One region of the Cognatishimia sp. WU-CL00825 genome, then DNA from elsewhere that is predicted to be linked to it. Evidence: riboswitches for the same ligand, from Rfam matches in the RefSeq annotation. Region 1 holds a riboswitch; the other holds the start of a gene.
The links. Region 1 has a riboswitch for thiamine pyrophosphate ahead of thiD (bifunctional hydroxymethylpyrimidine kinase/phosphomethylpyrimidine kinase). Riboswitches for the same ligand answer to the same signal wherever they lie in the genome.
Positions count from the first base shown of each region.

Region 2: linked by a shared signal. The riboswitch ahead of thiC (phosphomethylpyrimidine synthase ThiC) and the one ahead of thiD (bifunctional hydroxymethylpyrimidine kinase/phosphomethylpyrimidine kinase) in region 1 are both predicted to bind thiamine pyrophosphate.

Region 1 is NZ_BAABWX010000007.1:69,937-74,610, reverse strand. Features, by position in the region: gene thiS (sulfur carrier protein ThiS) at 1-96, opposite strand, end outside; gene ABXG94_RS16475 (FAD-dependent oxidoreductase) at 80-1,060, opposite strand; gene thiD (bifunctional hydroxymethylpyrimidine kinase/phosphomethylpyrimidine kinase) at 1,057-1,854, opposite strand; TPP riboswitch at 1,918-2,018, opposite strand; gene ABXG94_RS16465 (DUF1045 domain-containing protein) at 2,093-2,863, shown strand; gene ABXG94_RS16460 (THUMP domain-containing class I SAM-dependent RNA methyltransferase) at 2,913-4,025, opposite strand; gene bioB (biotin synthase BioB) at 4,196-4,674, shown strand, end outside.
Region 2 is NZ_BAABWX010000001.1:1,517,266-1,521,939, reverse strand. Features, by position in the region: gene thiC (phosphomethylpyrimidine synthase ThiC) at 224-2,026, opposite strand; TPP riboswitch at 2,141-2,262, opposite strand; gene ABXG94_RS07590 (ETC complex I subunit) at 2,417-2,728, shown strand; gene ABXG94_RS07585 (RbsD/FucU family protein) at 2,772-3,209, opposite strand; gene ABXG94_RS07580 (GntR family transcriptional regulator) at 3,328-4,230, opposite strand; gene ABXG94_RS07575 (RraA family protein) at 4,279-4,674, opposite strand, start outside.

The sequences.
Region 1 (4,674 bases):
GGCGACTTTGGCCCCACCATGGCCAAGTTCAACCAATATTGCCGCAAGCGAAGTCGCCTCAACCTCATGCTTTTCGCCATTAACCATGATCTTCATGCAACAACTCCGGTGTTTTGCCATCCAGCAGCCATTCGCCAACCATCCGCGCCATCGCAGGGGCCAGCAAATAGCCGTGCCGAAACAGCCCATTCACATAAATTTTGTCATTCTTCTGAGTGATCCGCGGCAGGTTGTCCGGAAAGGCAGGGCGTGCATCTACACCAATTTCCAACAACTCCGCTTCGCCAAATGCTGGATGCAGCGCATAGGCAGCATTCAATAATTCCATCACGGACCGCACCGTGGCGCGGGATCGCTCTCCGCTTTCGATCTGGGTTGCCCCTAGCATAAAGACGCCATCGCCACGCGGCACGATATATAGAGGAAAGCGCGGATGCAGCAGGCGGATTGGACGGTCTAAGCGGATATCTGGTGCGCGCAGGATCACCATTTCACCTTTAACGCCACGCATTTCTGGCAGCGCAGGTCGCGCAGCCAATCCTGTGCAATCTATCACCTGACCAACGCCAGCGCCTTCTTTCCAGAACTTGACGCCTTCGGACTTCAGGCGTTGCTGCAGATCGGTCAAGGTCACTCGCGGATTCAGATGCGCCTCTGCCCGCATATGCAAAGCGCGGTCAAACCGCTCGGCCAGTTGCGGTTCAAGCGCCGCAAGGCCGCTCTGATCCAACATCTCGTGGTTTTCGGTACGACGCGCAAAACGGTCAAGCTCTTGACGATCCCGCCCAAGCGCCACCACAACAGAGCCCTTATAGGTTAGCTTTGCACCTTGGGATTGCCACCAAGCAGCGGCATCACGCCCTAAGCGCACGACCTGTTCCTCAGCAACCTCTCCTTCACAATCCGCAGCCAACATACCGCCTGCCCACCAAGAGCATCCGTGCGGCCCCGGCGCGCCATTGGGGTCGATTACGGTCACATCACACTCGCGGCTGTGCAATTCTGCGGCCACGGTTAGGCCCACCACGCCACCACCGAAAATTGTGATTTTCTTATTCATCTCCAAACCTCATGGAAATGATGCACGGGTCCGTGGCCCTGACCGATGTCGATCTGATCTGACGCCACTATTGCTTTGTGCAACCAGGCATGTGCCCGCGCGACAGCGTCAGAGAGATCAGCCCCCTTGGCCAACTCGGCGGCAATGGCCGATGACATGGTGCAACCGGTGCCATGGGTGTTGCGGGTGTCAATGCGCGGTGCTTCAAACGCCATTGCGCCTTGATCCGTTAACAACCAGTCACGGCAAACCTCGCCTTTGGCGTGGCCGCCTTTCATCACCACAGCCTTGCAGCCCAGCGCAAGCAATCGCGCGCCCTGGGCCAGTACCGCGTCGTCATCGGTGGCCTCGGCCACGTTCAGAATTCGCGCCGCTTCGGGTAAGTTTGGGGTCAGCACATGGGCCATTGGCACCAAATGCTGCACCAATGCATCAACGGCATCACTGGGCAGCAAAGCCACGCCGGATTTTGACAACATGACCGGATCCAGCACAATTGGGCCAGCAAACGCCGCCAACGCAGCGGCGACAGTCTCGATCAAATCGGGCGCGCCCAGCATACCAATTTTCACCGCTTGCACATCGATATCATCCAAGACAGCTTTGATTTGCGCGGCGACAACCGGGTTCGAAATCGCTTCAACTGCCGTCACGTCCAGCGTATTTTGGGCGGTAATGGCCGTGATCGCGCTGGTGCCGAAAACCCCCAACGCGGAAAAAGTCTTTAGATCCGCTTGAACCCCAGCGCCGCCGCCACTGTCAGAGCCTGCGATCGTTAATGCCGCCTTTGCCATGCACTTCCCCTTGCAACTTTGCCAAACACCTTAGAGAGGGGGGAACATGGGAGGGTTAAGTGACTTAGCCCAATTTCCGTTCCCTCCGCCGGTATTGACCGGATCAGGTTCGATGGGTTGGCTATTGCCTCTCAGCTTGCACGCAAGCACCCCAACGGATGGCGAGTGACTAACAAGCCAACGCAGGAATGGCAAGAAAAGCTGCATTCTGGACTGCACGACAGCAACTTCTGGTGATATGGCTAGGAAAACCACAGCGCAGCGTCTTGGGTTGGCCAAACAATCCAGACGTAAAGCCGCTGATCAACAGGCAGGGCCATGGATGCAGTTTCAAAGATATGCGATTTTTTATACGCCACCAGAGGGCGCACTGGCTGATTTCGGCGCAGCTTGGCTTGGATGGGATATCGCCACAGGCATGCCAGTAGCCCACCCCTATATGCAGGATGTGACCGACGACATCGCTGCACTGACAGAAGCCCCCAGAAAATACGGGCTTCACGGCACAATTAAGCCGCCGTTTAGATTGACCGACGTCCAAAGCGAAGAAGCGCTGTTGGCTGCCTTTACAGAACTGTGCATGGTCAGCAAACCCGTTAGTCTTGACGGGCTAGAGGTGACACGCCTTGGCCGCTTCCTAGCGCTCACTGTTACCGGCGACACTTCAGAACTTGGTGCGCTTGCGGCCAATTTCCTGCGCAAACTTGATGGGTTTCGCGCCTTTCCTACCGAAGCAGAGGTTGCAAAACGCCAAAAGACGCGCTTGACCCTTTCACAAGAGGCCAATTTGCAAAACTGGGGCTACCCCTATGCGCTGGACGACTTTCGCTTTCACATGACACTGACCGGAAAACTGCCTGTCGAGCACGCCGAAACGCTAAAGCAAAGCCTGACCCAGGTGCTGGTCAATACCCTGCCCAAACCCTTTGTGATCTCGTCTCTGACTTTGGTGGGCGAAAATACTGATGGCCGCTTTATGGAAATCAAACGCCAAGCGCTTCAAGGTTAACACCGCACCAACGCGACCATAACGCCCGATCCGATCCTGCCACCAAGACCTAAAGCGGTCCAGCCTCAAACAAGCGTACTTTTAATCCCCCATGCGGCAACGGGGGGCCATTGCGCAGCTTGGGCAGGCCGGTGGCACGCGCTAACCCGGTGTCGCTGGTGATAATGCCAACACGCCAGCCCTGGAACTCTTCCTTAAGCCGTGTCCCCAAAGCCGCATAAAGCCCAAAGAGCAGCTTTTTGTTGCCAATACGTGCGCCATAAGGCGGGTTCACAATCACAATACCGGGTGGGCCATCGGGCCGCTGCATATCGCTGACAGAGGCGTGACGAAACGAGGTCACCGCAGCCACACCCGCACGCTCTGCGTTGGCAGCAGCCATAGCGATGGCCCCGGTGTTGCGATCAGAGCCAAAGAATCGCACCTCTGTTTGGTCATCGGCCGGCTTGGACTTAAGCGCTGCAAACGCTTCTGGGTCAAAACTAGCCAAGTGTTCAAACGCAAACTGACGGCTGCGCCCTGCTTGTAGTCCAAGCGCCATTTCGGCGGCCTCAATCACAAACGTCCCAGAGCCGCACATCGGATCCAAGATCGCTTGTGACCCATCATAGCCACATGACCGCAAAAACAGCGACGCCAAGGTTTCGCGCATCGGGGCTTTGCCGACCGCTTCTTTGTGGCCGCGTTTGTGCAAGGACTCGCCAGAACTGTCGACGCTCAGCGTAACCACATTGTCATCGATTCGTACTTTCACCACCACCGCAGCTTCGGCCGAGATTTCAGCCCCCAACTCTTCGCTGATGGCGCGCTCGATACGTTGTTTGGCGGCCCCTGCGTGATAAATCTTGGATTTCTTACTGACGGCCTCGACACGCACAGGCACATCTGGGCGCAACACATCACCCCACGGGAATTTGCGGGCGCGCTTGTCCAGTTGCGCCGGATGGAAAGCCATAAAACTGCCGATGCGTACCAGCACACGGGTGGCTCCGCGCAGTTCTAGGTTGGCGCGCCACACATCCGACCAGCCACCGCTGATTTCAACGCCCCCCGGTACAGGTTTTGCATCCGCCCAACCACAAGCTCGTGCTTCGGCGCATAAAACATCTTCAAGCCCCGGGGTGCCTACGAGAAAAATTGAAAGAGAGTCAGTATCTGCCATGCGCGGTCCCTAGGCTGAAATCGCAATAAAGACCACAGAATTGTCAATTATCACCAATTTCCACAAAAGAAACGTAGGGTTTCTTGCTGAGCCTCTTGATCACTGGTTAAAAATAGATAAAAAAATATGAAACCAGAAGTCGATCATAAAATTATCTATAAAGTGAGATCATGCTAGACAATTCTTCCCCATTGCGCACCGACTGGACCCGTGAAGAAGCGGATGACATTTACAACTTGCCCTTTATGGATCTGCTATATCGCGCCCAAACTGTGCACCGAGAACATTTTGATCCCAATCAAGTGCAACGCTCTAAGCTTTTGTCGATAAAAACCGGCGGCTGTGCCGAAGACTGCGCTTATTGCAGCCAATCTGCCCGCAACGGATCGCAACTATCAGCCTCTAAGCTGATCGAAGTCGAGCGCGTGCTTTCAGAAGCCAAAAAAGCCAAAGCCGGTGGGGCCACTCGCTATTGCATGGGGGCCGCTTGGCGCTCGCCAAAAGATCGCGATATGGACGTGCTGGAAGCCATGGTGCAGGGCGTCAAAGATCTGGGCATGGAAACCTGTATGACCCTCGGCATGCTGGAAGATGACCAAATTTTCCGCCTGCGCGAGTCGGGTTTGGATTATTACAACCACAACATCGA
Region 2 (4,674 bases), on a different contig from region 1:
TTCTTAGGCGAAGTCGAAATCGTGCGCACCACTTTAACGTGTTTCAATAATTGATCCAAAAGCTTGCTAAATAATTCACAATTTCGGTATCATTATGAGGCAAGCAGCGCTTGGTTGCTGAGCGACCCACACTAATACCCCTCGCTCCCCGTGGAACGTCCGGCAACCAAGGCGCTTGAAAATCCCTAGAAAGCATGCCCCCACTTAGGCAGAGGCACTTTTTTTAGTCGGTGGTGTCTTCTTTGATGGGCACGTACAACGCGCCTCCCTCTCGAAATTTCGCTGCCATGGCCTCCATGCCTTCTTTCTGAGCCTCGGCGCGAATGTCGTGTGAAATGCGCATAGAGCAGAATTTTGGCCCGCACATCGAGCAAAAATGCGCGACCTTATGCGCTTCTTTGGGCAGGGTCTGATCGTGGAATTCGCGCGCTGTATCCGGGTCTAGCGACAGGTTGAATTGATCTTCCCAACGGAACTCAAACCTTGCCCGTGATAAAGCATCGTCTCGGCGTTGCGCACCTGGCAATCCTTTGGCCAAATCCGCGGCATGCGCCGCAATTTTATACGTGATGACGCCGACTTTTACGTCGTCTCGATCTGGCAATCCCAAATGCTCTTTGGGGGTCACATAGCACAGCATCGCGCAGCCAAACCAACCAATCATCGCCGCGCCAATTCCGGATGTAATATGATCATATCCCGGCGCAATGTCGGTGGTCAGAGGTCCAAGCGTATAGAATGGGGCCTCGTGGCAGCACTCCAGCTGTTTGTCCATGTTCTCCTTGATTTTGTGCATTGCAACATGGCCCGGTCCCTCAATCATCACCTGACAGCCTTTGGCCCACGCGATCTTGGTCAGTTCCCCCAGGGTTTCCAGCTCGGCAAATTGCGCTTCGTCATTCGCGTCCGCGATCGAGCCTGGGCGCAGGCCATCCCCCAGAGAGAAGGAAACATCATATTGGCGGCAGATGTCAGCAATCTCGTCAAAGTGCTCGTATAGAAAGCTTTCTTTGTGGTGATGCAGGCACCATTTGGCCATGATCGAACCACCTCGGCTGACAATTCCGGTGACGCGTTCAGCGGTCATGGGCACCATATGCAGGCGCACGCCTGCGTGAATCGTAAAGTAATCAACACCTTGCTCGGCCTGCTCGATCAGCGTGTCGCGGAACACGTCCCAAGTCAGGTCTTCGGCGATGCCGTTCACTTTTTCCAGCGCTTGGTAAATTGGAACGGTCCCGATAGGCACCGGAGAATTGCGAATAATCCATTCGCGGGTGTTGTGAATGTTGCGACCGGTTGACAGATCCATCACCGTATCCGCGCCCCAACGGATCGACCACACCAGCTTGTCTACCTCTTCTTCCATCGAAGAGGTTACGGCCGAAGTGCCCATATTGGCGTTGATTTTCACCAGAAAGTTGCGCCCGATAATCATCGGTTCCAATTCCGGGTGGTTGATATTGGCCGGGATAATCGCGCGACCCGCGGCTATTTCACTGCGCACAAACTCAGGTGTCACATAGTCTGGGATATTGGCCCCAAAATCATTGCCATCGCGGTGACATGGGGATGTTTCGCGCAGCTGGTTTTCGCGGATGGCTACAAATTCCATTTCCGGCGTGATGATACCTCGGCGGGCATACTCATATTGCGTGACCGCCTTGCCTTCCTTTGCTTTCAACGGCTTGCGCAGATGTGGAAACTCGGCGACCAGGCGATCGCCTTCCACAAACCCGTTGTCCTCTGGTTTGACAGCACGGGCGTCATAGGCCTCGACGTCGCCGCGCGCCAAAATCCAATCCTCACGCAGGGCGCGCAATCCCTGGCGAATATCTGTTAGATAATCCGGGTCAGTATACGGCCCCGAACTGTCATAAACTGGCAGGGGCGGTTCGCCTGCGCTGACGTGGGTCGCGATTTCCCGCATCGGCACACGGATGTCTTTATGAATGTCACCATTGACATAGATTTTGCGCGAAGCGGGCAGGGCACCCGTTGTGATGGTGGGGTTTGGAATATTCAAAATGGTGCTCCTCAGCGATTAATCAAAAGGCCACCAGGTGAAGTCGGAACGGGAAACAAAGGGTGTACAACCCTTATTCAGAAATCGCAGTGCAACGGGCTGTACAGACCCAATGCCGATGCGCACCTAGCTTCCTACGCCAGTATCAACTGGGTCAGGTTCAAAGGGTCGCGACACTGGGCTAATGCCCATATTCGCCTCTCAGTCTCTAAAGCGAGACCCCCCTGCGTCCGGACACGATATTCTCGCTAGGGTTGTTTGGTCAATGCATTTTCCGATTTGGACTGACACGAGACCAGAATCTGGTGTGCAGAGGCGGCGCTGCGACGATTCAGGCCTTGCCCGAGAGGAACAAATCCCGGATAAAGCACCAAGACCAAGGAGTTTGCGATGATCGCTCGTATTTATCAGCCTGCCCGCAATGCCATGACATCGGGCCAAGCCAAAACCAAGATTTGGGTTCTGGAATTCACCCAATCTTCAGCGCGCGATATCGATCCGCTGATGGGGTGGACCGCGACCGATGATACGCAATCGCAGGTTAAATTACGGTTTTCTTCGAAAGAAGCCGCATTGGATTATGCCCAGGAACGCGGCATCCAGGCACAGGTCACTGAACCGCATAAGCGCAAGCCAAATGTGCGCGCTGGCGGCTATGGCGAAAACTTTGCCACAAACCGCAAGGGCGCGTGGACGCACTAAGTTTTCGACACCTGCGGCGTTAATATAGTCCCAGAATTTGACGCTATGCGGTGTCCGCCAGCACGCCTTTTTTAAGAATAAGATTGCCAAAATGGCGGGTTTCGGCGGTTTGCACAATTGCAAACGCGGTCTTTGCTCGATCGTAAAACCCAAACCGTTCAATGGGTTGTATCTGCATTTCATTTTCGGTTTCCATCGACACAATGTCCTGAAACTCCTGCACCACGCGGGGCAGTGTTGTGACATCGGCGGCATTTTCCATCGAGAAAACCGCCGCATCAACATATGTATCCAGCGGCATTAGCGACAGGATGGCCTGCACAGCATGCGTGGCCGAGACACCTTCAAGACGCACCATCCTTTGGGCATGGCTGGTCGCCGGAAAGTTGGCATCTACCACGACTAATTCGTCGCCATGCCCCATGCTGCGCAAAACATGTAAAAGGTCAGGGGACAAAATCGGATCTATGTTTTTCAACATCAGCTAGGGCTTTCTGGCAAGAGGTCATCTGTGCTTGTGAATGCGGCTGCAAGGCTACCTTGCGACTCGCCCAAAGAACCGGAGGCATACACAGATGCCCCAGGAACCGGGCGCATACTCAATTTTCGCTGTCCCAGATCACGGAATTCAACAAAGTAGCGCGGGCATCGTTCAAATGCGTCTGAAACGCCGTAAGTGCTTGGTCGTTGTCACCGGCCTGAATCGCGGCAATAATATCAAGATGTTGATGCGCTGCGTGCAGGTTACGTTCTGGTTCGTCTTTCTTGTTCCACCGATAGTGATAGTGGAAGATCACCGAAACCAATTCAAAGAAATCGACAATAAAGCGGTTGTCTAATTCATTGATCATTATGTGGTGAAATTGTTCGTCCAGCCGCGGAAAATTCAGATACTGGCCGTCGATGTCAGCAATGATTGCGCGGTGCGCGGTTTCAAGACCCACCAAGCGTGCGCGTGTGTCATGGCTTGGGTCAAGAGTAAGCAAATGCCGAAAGGCGCGGAACTCAAACATCTCGCGCACGTCAAACAATTCGATGGCAAAATTTCGTGTAAATCCCCGCAAAACCCAATGCCTGTTGGGTTCTTTTTCGATCAGCCCAAATCGCGAGAACCGGATCAGGAATTCCCGCACCACCGATGTGCTGACATCAAACTCCCGCACCAATTCGCTTTCGCGCAAAATCGCACCGGGTTTCAAATCCCCGCCGAGGATATACTCCATAAAGCGGGTTTCCACTTTGGCACTGCTGGAAATGGTTTCGGCTTGGGCGAAATAGTCGGCCTTTTTGGGCTTGCGCAAGATGATCTTGCTGCGGCCAGACCAGCGAATAACGTCAGTTTCATCCAAATGGTGCAAGACGGCACGCACCGTGGTTCTGCTGATGCCCCAATTTTCAGACAATTCGACTTCGGCAGGTAGTTTTGCCTTTACCCCTAGCATTGAAATATAATCAAGGCTGCGGTTAAATGCTTCTTTGTACATCGAATTGTTGCGGGACATGGCGCGCCTTTAGTACTTTATCCATTAAACTCCGTTACACTGGTATACCTACATGACGCCATAAGTTTCAAACGCTTCTTGCGTCGACATGCCTCCCCGTATGGCAACGGCCACTTGATTTTCAGTTGCGCATTTCTCCAAAGCTGCGGCTACGGCCTCTGCTTCGACAGCCCGAGGTATGATCAGCACACCCTCGTCGTCGGCAAAGATCAAATCCCCAGGGGTCACCAAAACCCCATCGACCATGATTGGCACGCGATAATCCAAAACTTTGCCGCGCACGCCCTGATCCTGCGCATAACTGCCGCGCGAAAACACCGGGAATTCCAATTTTTTGATTTCATCAGTGTCGCGGATATAGCCATTGAGAATGGCCCCCGCAGCGTTCAAATGTTGTGCGCGTGTCGACATCAACCCGCCCCAAAGCGCATAGTCCAGCGATGC